4 regions of the Bacillus sp. AFS031507 genome follow, and region 4 is predicted to be linked to each of the others. Evidence: riboswitches for the same ligand, from Rfam matches in the RefSeq annotation. Region 4 holds a riboswitch; each other region holds the start of a gene.

Region 1 (2,205 bases), on a different contig from region 4:
CAGCCTTTGCAAGATCTTCTACTCCTTCAACGATCCTAGGGCCTGACCGAGTTACTCGATCAGAATCTACATCGACTACTTTCTTATTTTTTACAGCGTTGACTGTTTCCCAGCCCTTTCTGCTTAAAACTTGTTCTGCCGGATTTTTCACATAGTACCCGTATGTTGTGACGATAACATCAGGATTCCGTTTAATCATCGCCTCTTGATCAATTTTAATCCAGCCTTCTTGATCATTTGCAATGTTTTCAGCATTAATCGAACTTAGCATTTGATCCATAAAGGTATTCTTTCCAGGTGTATAAATTTCTGGAGCCGGTGAAACCTCAACTAATACCTTTTTCTTTTCTTTGATTTCCCCAGCCTTTGCTTTAATTTCGGCCAATTTATCCTTCATCCCTGTAATCATTTCATCGGCTTTCGCTGTTTCACCGGTAGCTTTCCCAATCATATCAATGGAATCATAAACTTGGTCAAAATTTTGCGCATCATTAACAACCAAAACGGTAATTCCGGCATCTTTAAGCTGCTGAAGCCCTGCTTCAGAATTATGAGCGGACGATGCATGTGCTAGCACTAAATCTGGTTTTAAGGAAATGATTTTTTCTAAGTTTATTTCCTGTCCGCCGATTTTTTCTTTTTTCGTCGCTGCTTCCGGATAATTATCGAAATCAGACACGCCCACCACTTCTTTGTCAAGTCCTAATGAAAATGCAATTTCTGTATTACTTGGAATTAGTGAAACGATCTTTTCAGGTTTCTTTTCGATAATAACTTTAGTTTTGGTAGCATCTGTAAGTGTAACAGGATATGTTATTTCCGCTGTTTTCTTCTCTACGCTAGATTTATTCTCTTCCTTCACTTGGTCTTTCTTTTCAGCACAACCTGCTAAAACTCCTACTGTTAATAATACTACTAACAGCAATGAATACAACTTCTTCATTTTTCTCCCTGCTTTCTATGTAATAAAAGTATGTGACAAAAAATAAATCCATTCTTGTGCCAAACAATATAGCTTGGATAACAACAAAAAACATCTCCACAATGTAAATGGAGATGTTGGTATGAGTAGATTCAGGTTACTAGCAACAAGTAAAAAGAGTCTAGACTTCAACACCGTCCTATCCTCGTAGGTCATTGGCGCACAAGAATTAGGCAGGTTTCCTGACTCATGATCGTCGCTTCCTATGCCTTCCCATCGTAGTCGACAGTGACACAATATAGGTTGCTCTCATTTACAGTGGCGGGACCGCGTTGGCTTATACCAAACTTCCCTTTTAAGCTGAAAATCTTTCGAAAAGATTTTAGCACCTAATTTTAAAAATATTTTTTGTTAAACTCATTATAGAAAAGTTGACATGAATTGTACATGTTTTTTTGCAATAATTCTATAATTCAATACTCCTGCATAAATTTGCCATTTCAATCGCAGCAGATGCTGCGTCCCAGCCTTTATTACCTGCTTTAGTTCCTGCACGCTCAATCGCTTGTTCAATGGAATCCGTGGTTAACACTCCAAAAATAACCGGAATACCACTACTTAAATTGATTGCAGAAACACCTTTTGCCACTTCATTACAAACAAAGTCAAAATGTGGAGTAGAGCCGCGAATGACTGTGCCAAGCGTGATAACTGCATCATATTTTTTACTATTAGCCATTTTTTGGGCGATTAATGAAATCTCAAATGCACCTGGTACCCAGGCAACATCCACGTCTGTTTCGCTGACGCCATGTCTTTTGAGAGCATCCTGTGCACCGCCTAATAATTTACTTGTAATGAATTCATTAAAACGTCCAACCACGATTCCAACTTTTAATCCTGAGCCAACTAAATTTCCTTCAAAAATATTACCCATGAGTATTCCTCCTAAATTTGATTTTAAACTTCCCGCTTAACTAAGTTTTCCTTGTTGTTTCGGTATTCTACTAAGTCTTTTATCGTAATCATTTTAACGTTTAGCTTATCAGCAATTTTGCGCAGTTGGGGGACACGGGCCATCGTTCCGTCGTCATTCATGATTTCACAAATGACACCAGCAGGTTTGGCACCGCATAAAATTGCAAGGTCTACAGCTGCTTCTGTATGCCCCGTTCTGCTCAAGACTCCGCCTTTTTTAGCAATTAGCGGAAACATATGCCCTGGTCTTAAAAAATCAGATGCTTTTGATTCCGGGTCGACCATACTCAACACCGTTGCTGAAC
Region 2 (2,205 bases), on a different contig from region 4:
TTCGGATGGTCATTTCAAGATTGGAGTGAGTATGCAGGAATGCCTTACTTTGGAGCAGTGACTGGCGATGAGAATGAACTTGGGATCAATGGTGCTTTGATGCAGCGGCAAAGTGCTCCACCGGAAGCAAACCAAGCTTTGAATGCATTTGCTTGTACAATGGGAGTGGAAAATTACGATGTAACGGAAGCTAAAATTATTGAGAATGGCGGCAAGGTCGCAATGGCCAAATATGCCCTGCCTGGAATGGCGTGGCAGGGATACTATATTGATACCGAAGGCAATATATTCGGAATTCATCAACCCGATGCGAATGCAAAATAGAATCCTAAGGTGAGTGAGAGAACTCTCATCATACTGACTACTTTTCAGAAAATTATGTACTTCATATTATTAATATGCTATAGTTAGTGAAAATTACATATCGTGTAAGAATTGGTGCCAAGCTAAGGCTTGGCTTAAAAGGGAAGAACGGTGTAATTCCGTCGCTGTCCCGCAACTGTAAATCGGAGTGAATCACAAATACCACTGTCTTAGGATGGGAAGGTGTGAGGAGCAATGATGATAAGCCAGGAGACCTGCCAATTTCCAGTACACACCAAATACCTACGTGGAAATAGGTGGTGACATTCTTTTGTACGACAAACGAGTTATGAGTAGCTATGTTTATGCATATTTTTTTAGCAAAACTTAAACTTGATTGTAGAGCCATTTCCATTTTGTGGAGATGGCTTTTTTGTTGTATAGGAGATTATCAAATCATTTATTTTGGATAACGTGAACTAGTTCTCTGAATCCAGCTCCAGCGCCCAACTGCTAGTGGACTTCGCTCTCCGCCCTACGATAGGTCAAGCACGAATGCGCTACGCTCTCCGTGTTTCCTTTATCTCAGTTGGAGCGCTCCAGTCCATACGCAGCTAAACGGGCGCTTGCGCCTTTGTTCTACTTGGGAATATGTAAATTTAAATAAGGAGGAATGAAATATGAATTTAGTTAGTACTGCCATTGGTTACCCGTACATTGGTGATAATCGGGAGTGGAAACGTTGTATAGAATCTTTTTGGAAGGGTGCGATATCAGAGGAGCAATTTATTTTCGAGATGAAAACGAATCGTTTGAATAATTTGAAGCGCCAGCAATCATTAGACTTAGAGTTACTAACAGTTGGGGATTTTACCCTTTATGACCGTATGCTTGACCATGCGGCAATGTTCGGTATGGTTCCAAATCGTTATAAGTGGACAGGTGATGAAGTCGATCTAACCACTTATTACGAAATGGCCCGTGGGGCAAGCCATGTTGTGGCTTGTGAGATGACAAAGTGGTTTAACACCAACTATCACTACATCGTGCCCGAGTATGAAGGCAAGTCATTACAATTAACGAAGAACTACATTTTAGATTATTTTGTAGAAGCCAAAGAGGAATTAGGTCTTATTACAAAGCCTACAATGATCGGTCCTTTTACTTTTGTTAGCTTAGCGAAAGGATACGATGCTAAATCGAAAGCATTGTTTATTTTAAAACTCTTACCGTTATATGCTCAAGTATTGCAGCAACTTGTAGATGCTGGGGCAAAGTGGATTCAAGTGGAAGAACCAGCACTAACCCTTTCACTAACAGCAGATGATGTAAAACTAGTGCAAGAAATTTACAAACAGTTAGCAGAAGAAGTACCGGCTGCACAAATCATGTTGCAAACCTATTTTGAAGGACTATCAGCGTATGAAGAGCTGTCTCAATTACCTGTTGCAGGGATTGGTCTTGATTTCATTCATGGTTCCGAAGAGAATATGGCTTCACTTCGAAAAAACGGGTTCCCACAAGACAAAGTATTAGGAATTGGTATCGTAAATGGACGGGATATTTGGCGGGCAAATTTGGCTGAAAAAGCATTCAATACAAAAGCTGTTTTATTATTAAGCGGTGTAAAAGAAGCTTGGATTCAGTCTTCATGTAGTTTACAGCATGTACCTGTGACGACGAAGGCAGAAACAAAGCTGGATGCCATACTGACAAATGCTTTGTCATTTGCCGATGAGAAAATAATTGAGTTATCACATATCGCATCTTACGTACGTGACGAGGCTTGGACAGGAAATAAGAGCGTTTCACAAAGTATGATAGCAACTGAAGCATTAGTACAGCATAAGGCAAGGAAAAATGCACGTGTGAAAGAGCTAGTATTACAAGTAACACAAGAGG
Region 3 (2,205 bases), on a different contig from region 4:
GAATATGCCGCTCGATTTGTCTATTAAAATAAGAGGAAGGGGTATAAACCATTTCGGCCTTAATAAATTTTGGATTAGCGCTAGAATCCGTTGCACTTAATGAAAAGTAACCAGGAGTTCTTTCACCTTTCCACCATTTAAAAAATCCAGAAAATTCAACGGGAGCAATATATACATAATCACCGTTCAGTTTTTGAATCTGAAGATTTCCAAGCTCAAAGTAGCTTGTGTTCGGTACTTGCCCAAAAGCCTTTTTCATTTTGTTACGTGCAAACTGCGGTGGAACGCTAGCTGGTGTTTCCTTCTCATCAAAGGTCTGAATCTCTACCTTTGCATCCATCTTTGCTACTTGATATTTTTCATCGGCATTAAAAATGAAGGCGGTTAAGAAATAAATTCCTAGACCTAGACTTGCTAGAAAGAGAAGTCCTTTAATCTTTCTTTCTGTGCCTTTGGCAAGAACTGCTCCGCCTACAGTTAGGAAGATTGCTAACGGCCATAAAGAAGTGAAGTTTCTATCAAAATTACTAAAATAAAAGAATGAAAACACTGGAAGCATAAGAAAAACCATAACAGCAATGAAGACGCCGATTTTTTGTTTTTTATCAACTTTTTTATTTGCCTCTTCATGTTTAAAAATGGGTATTAAAACAAGTGCTGAAGCTATTCCAATGATCATCGTAAATAGAAAAATGTTCCCCATAAAATTGCCCCTTTTCACCTTGGACTTTCTTAATATACGGAAACTAAACCAGATAGGTTTCATTTTTATTTAATAATAGACTTGAATTATTTTGGTGACTATACTATTATTTAAATTAATTGATTCACTATATATTGTTTCAATAAATAATAATCAAACTATATATTGTGTTAGCCTTAAGAGACGATGCCATTGTGGCTTAATAGGGAATCTGGTGTAAATCCAGAACTGCCCCCGCAACTGTAAATGCTGACGAAATGAGCAAACCACTGTATAAGAAATGTCTAATATATTAGGCAATTATATGGGAAGGGTTCAAAGTAGGATGAAGCATGAGTCAGGAGACCTGTCTTTCTTAAGTTGTTTCAACTTCTTCGGGGATTGAGAAGATGAACGGTGGCGACAGGAGGCATTGGATACTTTTATTTTAGTCCTTTTGTAGTGTTATCGTTTCATCCGCTCAATTCCCCTTGAGCGGATTTTTTTATTATAGGGGGAAATGAAATGGTAACAAAGGAGCTTCAAGTTGATTTCAATTATGTTTTAGAATCTATTAATCAAGTTACAGAAAAATATCAGATGGATACAACTGAGCTTAAAAACCGTATAAGCGAACTGGAAGTAACAGAGGTGGAAGCAAACCAACAAGCTTTAGTCTATGCAATAAATCAAGTTGCAATGGACCAACCGAATTGGACATTTGTCGCTGCCCGTTTATATCTGAATGAATTATATGGAAAATCTGCAAAAAGTCGATGCTATAATCGTTCTTTAAAATATGGAGACTTTTATAGATTAATAAAAGAATTGACTGATAAAGGTATATATTCTAATGATCTCCTAAGTTTATATAGTAAAGATGAAATCGATCAACTAGCAAAAGAGATAAATCCAGATAAAGATTTATTATTTAATTACATAGGGTTATTTTTACTAGCGGATCGTTATCTTGCTCAAGATCATAATAGAAACGTATATGAACTCCCGCAGGAGCGGTTCATGGTTATTGCCATGACGATTATGAAGGATGAAAAGGAGTCCATCCGCTTACAGCTTGTAAAGGAAGCATATTGGGCACTAAGTAATTTATTTATGACAGTTGCTACCCCTACTTTAGCGAATGCGGGCAAAAGCTTTGGGCAGCTTTCCTCCTGCTTTATTGATACAGTAGACGATTCCCTTGATAGCATTTATTTAAATAATTGGGATATTGCTCGGCTAAGTAAGGATGGCGGAGGTATTGGGATCTATTATGGTAAAATTCGTGCCCTAGGTTCCGATATTAAGAAATTTAAAGGAAACTCCTCTGGAATTGTACCATGGATTAAATTGCTAAATAATACAGCTGTCAGTGTCGATCAGTTAGGTCAACGGCAAGGTGCCATTGCTGTTTATCTAGATTTGTTTCATAAAGATATCATGAACGGATTTCTCGATTTGAAAACCAATAATGGAGATGAACGTCGTAAAGCCCATGACATTTTCACGGGTGTCACCATACC
Region 4 (2,205 bases):
CTTAACATAAGAGGTCTAATGGAATAATTGTTAATCCAAAATTAGCTAGGGTGTCCTTAAAAATAGGGACACCCTTTTGTAACAAGAACGGTATATAAACTTTTTTATTTTAAACCATCGTTTTATCGTGCCATAGGAATACTCTACTTCCGATCAGCTGAGGTTGAAGTTTCCGAACCTCATTCATCACTCGATTGGAAATTTAAGGTAGGGAATTACCACATCTATATTATCAATCATATTTGTTAAAAGGTGTCGATTGATAAAGTCATAATTAGGTTTTCTTTCATCATTTACCGATTCCTTTCACCAAGATTAATAATAACTAATAGGGCATTTAAATAGGGAATGGGGATAAAGAAGTTGTTGTAGGTATCCACCAATCCGATAGCTATGCCGATCCCCGAAAATAATATAAGGGAATAAAAAAAGCACTTGAAATATTCTATTTGTTAGACTAGTATAATTATTATCTCTTAAAATTACATATGAATTTGTTAACAATTAGTTAAGATGCCTTAGGGCTTAATAGGGAATCTGGTGAAAGGCCAGAACTGTCCCCGCAACTGTAAGTGTGGACGAAATAGACAAACCACTGGACCGTTTATTTATTGACGATTCGGGAAGGGTCTAAAGTAGGAAGAAACACAAGTCAGGAGACCTGTCTTAACTTTTAATGTTTCGATTTCTTCGGGGGTTGAGAAGATGGAACGTTTGGACAAAAAGGATTATTTATTAACTTTCTTTGTGCTGACGTTTTATCCGTTCAACTAATGTTGAACGGATTTTTTCGTTTTGATGATTCTAAATCATTTTTAATTCTCATAGTTTAGCTTTAGAAGGAACAAGCCTTTTTAACAATTGAATAGATTAGGATAGGTGCACGAATATGTGCTTAATAGGGAAGTACGGATTAAATCCGTCACGGTACCCGCCACTGTATGGGGAGTTTATTGCAGATGTCACTGAAGGAATTCGGGAAGACGCAATGGATGATGAACCTAAGTCAGGAGACCTGCCTTTACCTAATAACTTCAATCAACCTACGGGAACATAGGTAGAAGTGCTGAACATACACAGCTATTTTTTTGTGTGTATATATTCTGCACCCCTATGTCCATAGGGGTGCTTTTTTTACGTAAAAAACGAAAAGGAGAGTGTGACATGACTACTTGGAATTTACAAGGGACGAAACACCATGTTTTCATTTGCAACGGCAGCAGCTGTATGAGAAAGGGTGGGGAGGAAGCGACACAAGCAATTCGGAATGAAATCACCAATTTAAACTTAGATTCACTGATACATACAACAAGAACAAGATGCAATGGGAGATGTAAGGATGCACCTGTTGCCATCGTCTATCCGTCAGGAACTTGGTATAAAAACGTAACCCCAGAAGTGGGAACTACGATTGTAAAGCGTCATCTGGCGGAAGGTCATTGCCCTCAGGAGCATGCGATTTATCAATATTCCGAAGAAGGATTCATACAGCCAGAAGGGTCGGAATGCATTGCAGGAGTACAAAAAGCTGTTAAAGAAAAGATTTAACAGCGGATAGTAGCTGGATTCTAGTTTGAAATTTTGGAAGGTGGCGTAATAGTGTGAAAGGCAAATTATTGGTTATTGGTTTTGGCCCTGGTGATGAAAAACATATCACCGGACGGGCAAAAGAAGCCATCGAAGAAAGTGATATCATCATCGGCTACAAAACCTACGTTGATTTAATCAAGGGATTAATAGCTGGAAAACAAATCATCAGCACAGGAATGACAGAAGAAGTGAGCCGGGCCCAGGAGGCAGTGAAACAGGCCGAACTCGGTTACACGGTAGCCGTCATTTCGAGCGGTGATGCCGGTGTATATGGAATGGCAGGACTGGTTTACGAAGTGCTAATCGAAAAAGGCTGGAAAAAAGACTCAGGGGTAGAAGTGGAGGTGGTCCCTGGTATTTCTGCCATCAACTCCTGTGCTGCTTTATTAGGCGCGCCGGTCATGCATGATGCCTGTACGATCAGCTTAAGTGACCATTTGACACCTTGGAGCATAATCGAGAAACGAATCGAAGCGGCCGCTCAAGCTGATTTTGTGATTGCTTTATATAATCCAAAAAGCGGGAGAAGAACACGGCAGATCATGGAAGCTCAAAAAATTCTACTAAAATATCGCTCACCAGAAACCCCTGTAGGATTGGTAAAGAGTGCTTACC

The links. A riboswitch is a leader RNA that binds a small molecule or an ion and turns the genes downstream of it on or off. The one in region 4 is predicted to bind cobalamin.
Region 1: another riboswitch for cobalamin. It lies ahead of COE25_RS21140 (ABC transporter substrate-binding protein); the one in region 4 lies ahead of COE25_RS06720 ((2Fe-2S) ferredoxin domain-containing protein).
Region 2: another riboswitch for cobalamin. It lies ahead of metE (5-methyltetrahydropteroyltriglutamate--homocysteine S-methyltransferase); the one in region 4 lies ahead of COE25_RS06720 ((2Fe-2S) ferredoxin domain-containing protein).
Region 3: another riboswitch for cobalamin. It lies ahead of COE25_RS22335 (ribonucleoside-diphosphate reductase subunit alpha); the one in region 4 lies ahead of COE25_RS06720 ((2Fe-2S) ferredoxin domain-containing protein).

What each region holds. Positions count from the first base shown of each region.
Region 1 covers NZ_NUOW01000024.1:215,416-217,620, forward strand. The annotation lists gene COE25_RS21135 (FecCD family ABC transporter permease) at 1-12, opposite strand, end outside; gene COE25_RS21140 (ABC transporter substrate-binding protein) at 1-943, opposite strand, end outside; cobalamin riboswitch at 1,138-1,330, opposite strand; gene ribH (6,7-dimethyl-8-ribityllumazine synthase) at 1,389-1,859, opposite strand; partial or broken gene ribB (3,4-dihydroxy-2-butanone-4-phosphate synthase) at 1,886-2,205, opposite strand, start outside.
Region 2 covers NZ_NUOW01000036.1:109,326-111,530, reverse strand. The annotation lists gene COE25_RS25725 (VOC family protein) at 1-324, shown strand, start outside; cobalamin riboswitch at 420-600, shown strand; gene metE (5-methyltetrahydropteroyltriglutamate--homocysteine S-methyltransferase) at 984-2,205, shown strand, end outside.
Region 3 covers NZ_NUOW01000025.1:204,196-206,400, forward strand. The annotation lists gene COE25_RS22330 (hypothetical protein) at 1-703, opposite strand, end outside; cobalamin riboswitch at 870-1,071, shown strand; gene COE25_RS22335 (ribonucleoside-diphosphate reductase subunit alpha) at 1,208-2,205, shown strand, end outside.
Region 4 covers NZ_NUOW01000004.1:15,910-18,114, reverse strand. The annotation lists cobalamin riboswitch at 495-683, shown strand; cobalamin riboswitch at 861-1,037, shown strand; gene COE25_RS06720 ((2Fe-2S) ferredoxin domain-containing protein) at 1,165-1,548, shown strand; gene cobJ (precorrin-3B C(17)-methyltransferase) at 1,602-2,205, shown strand, end outside.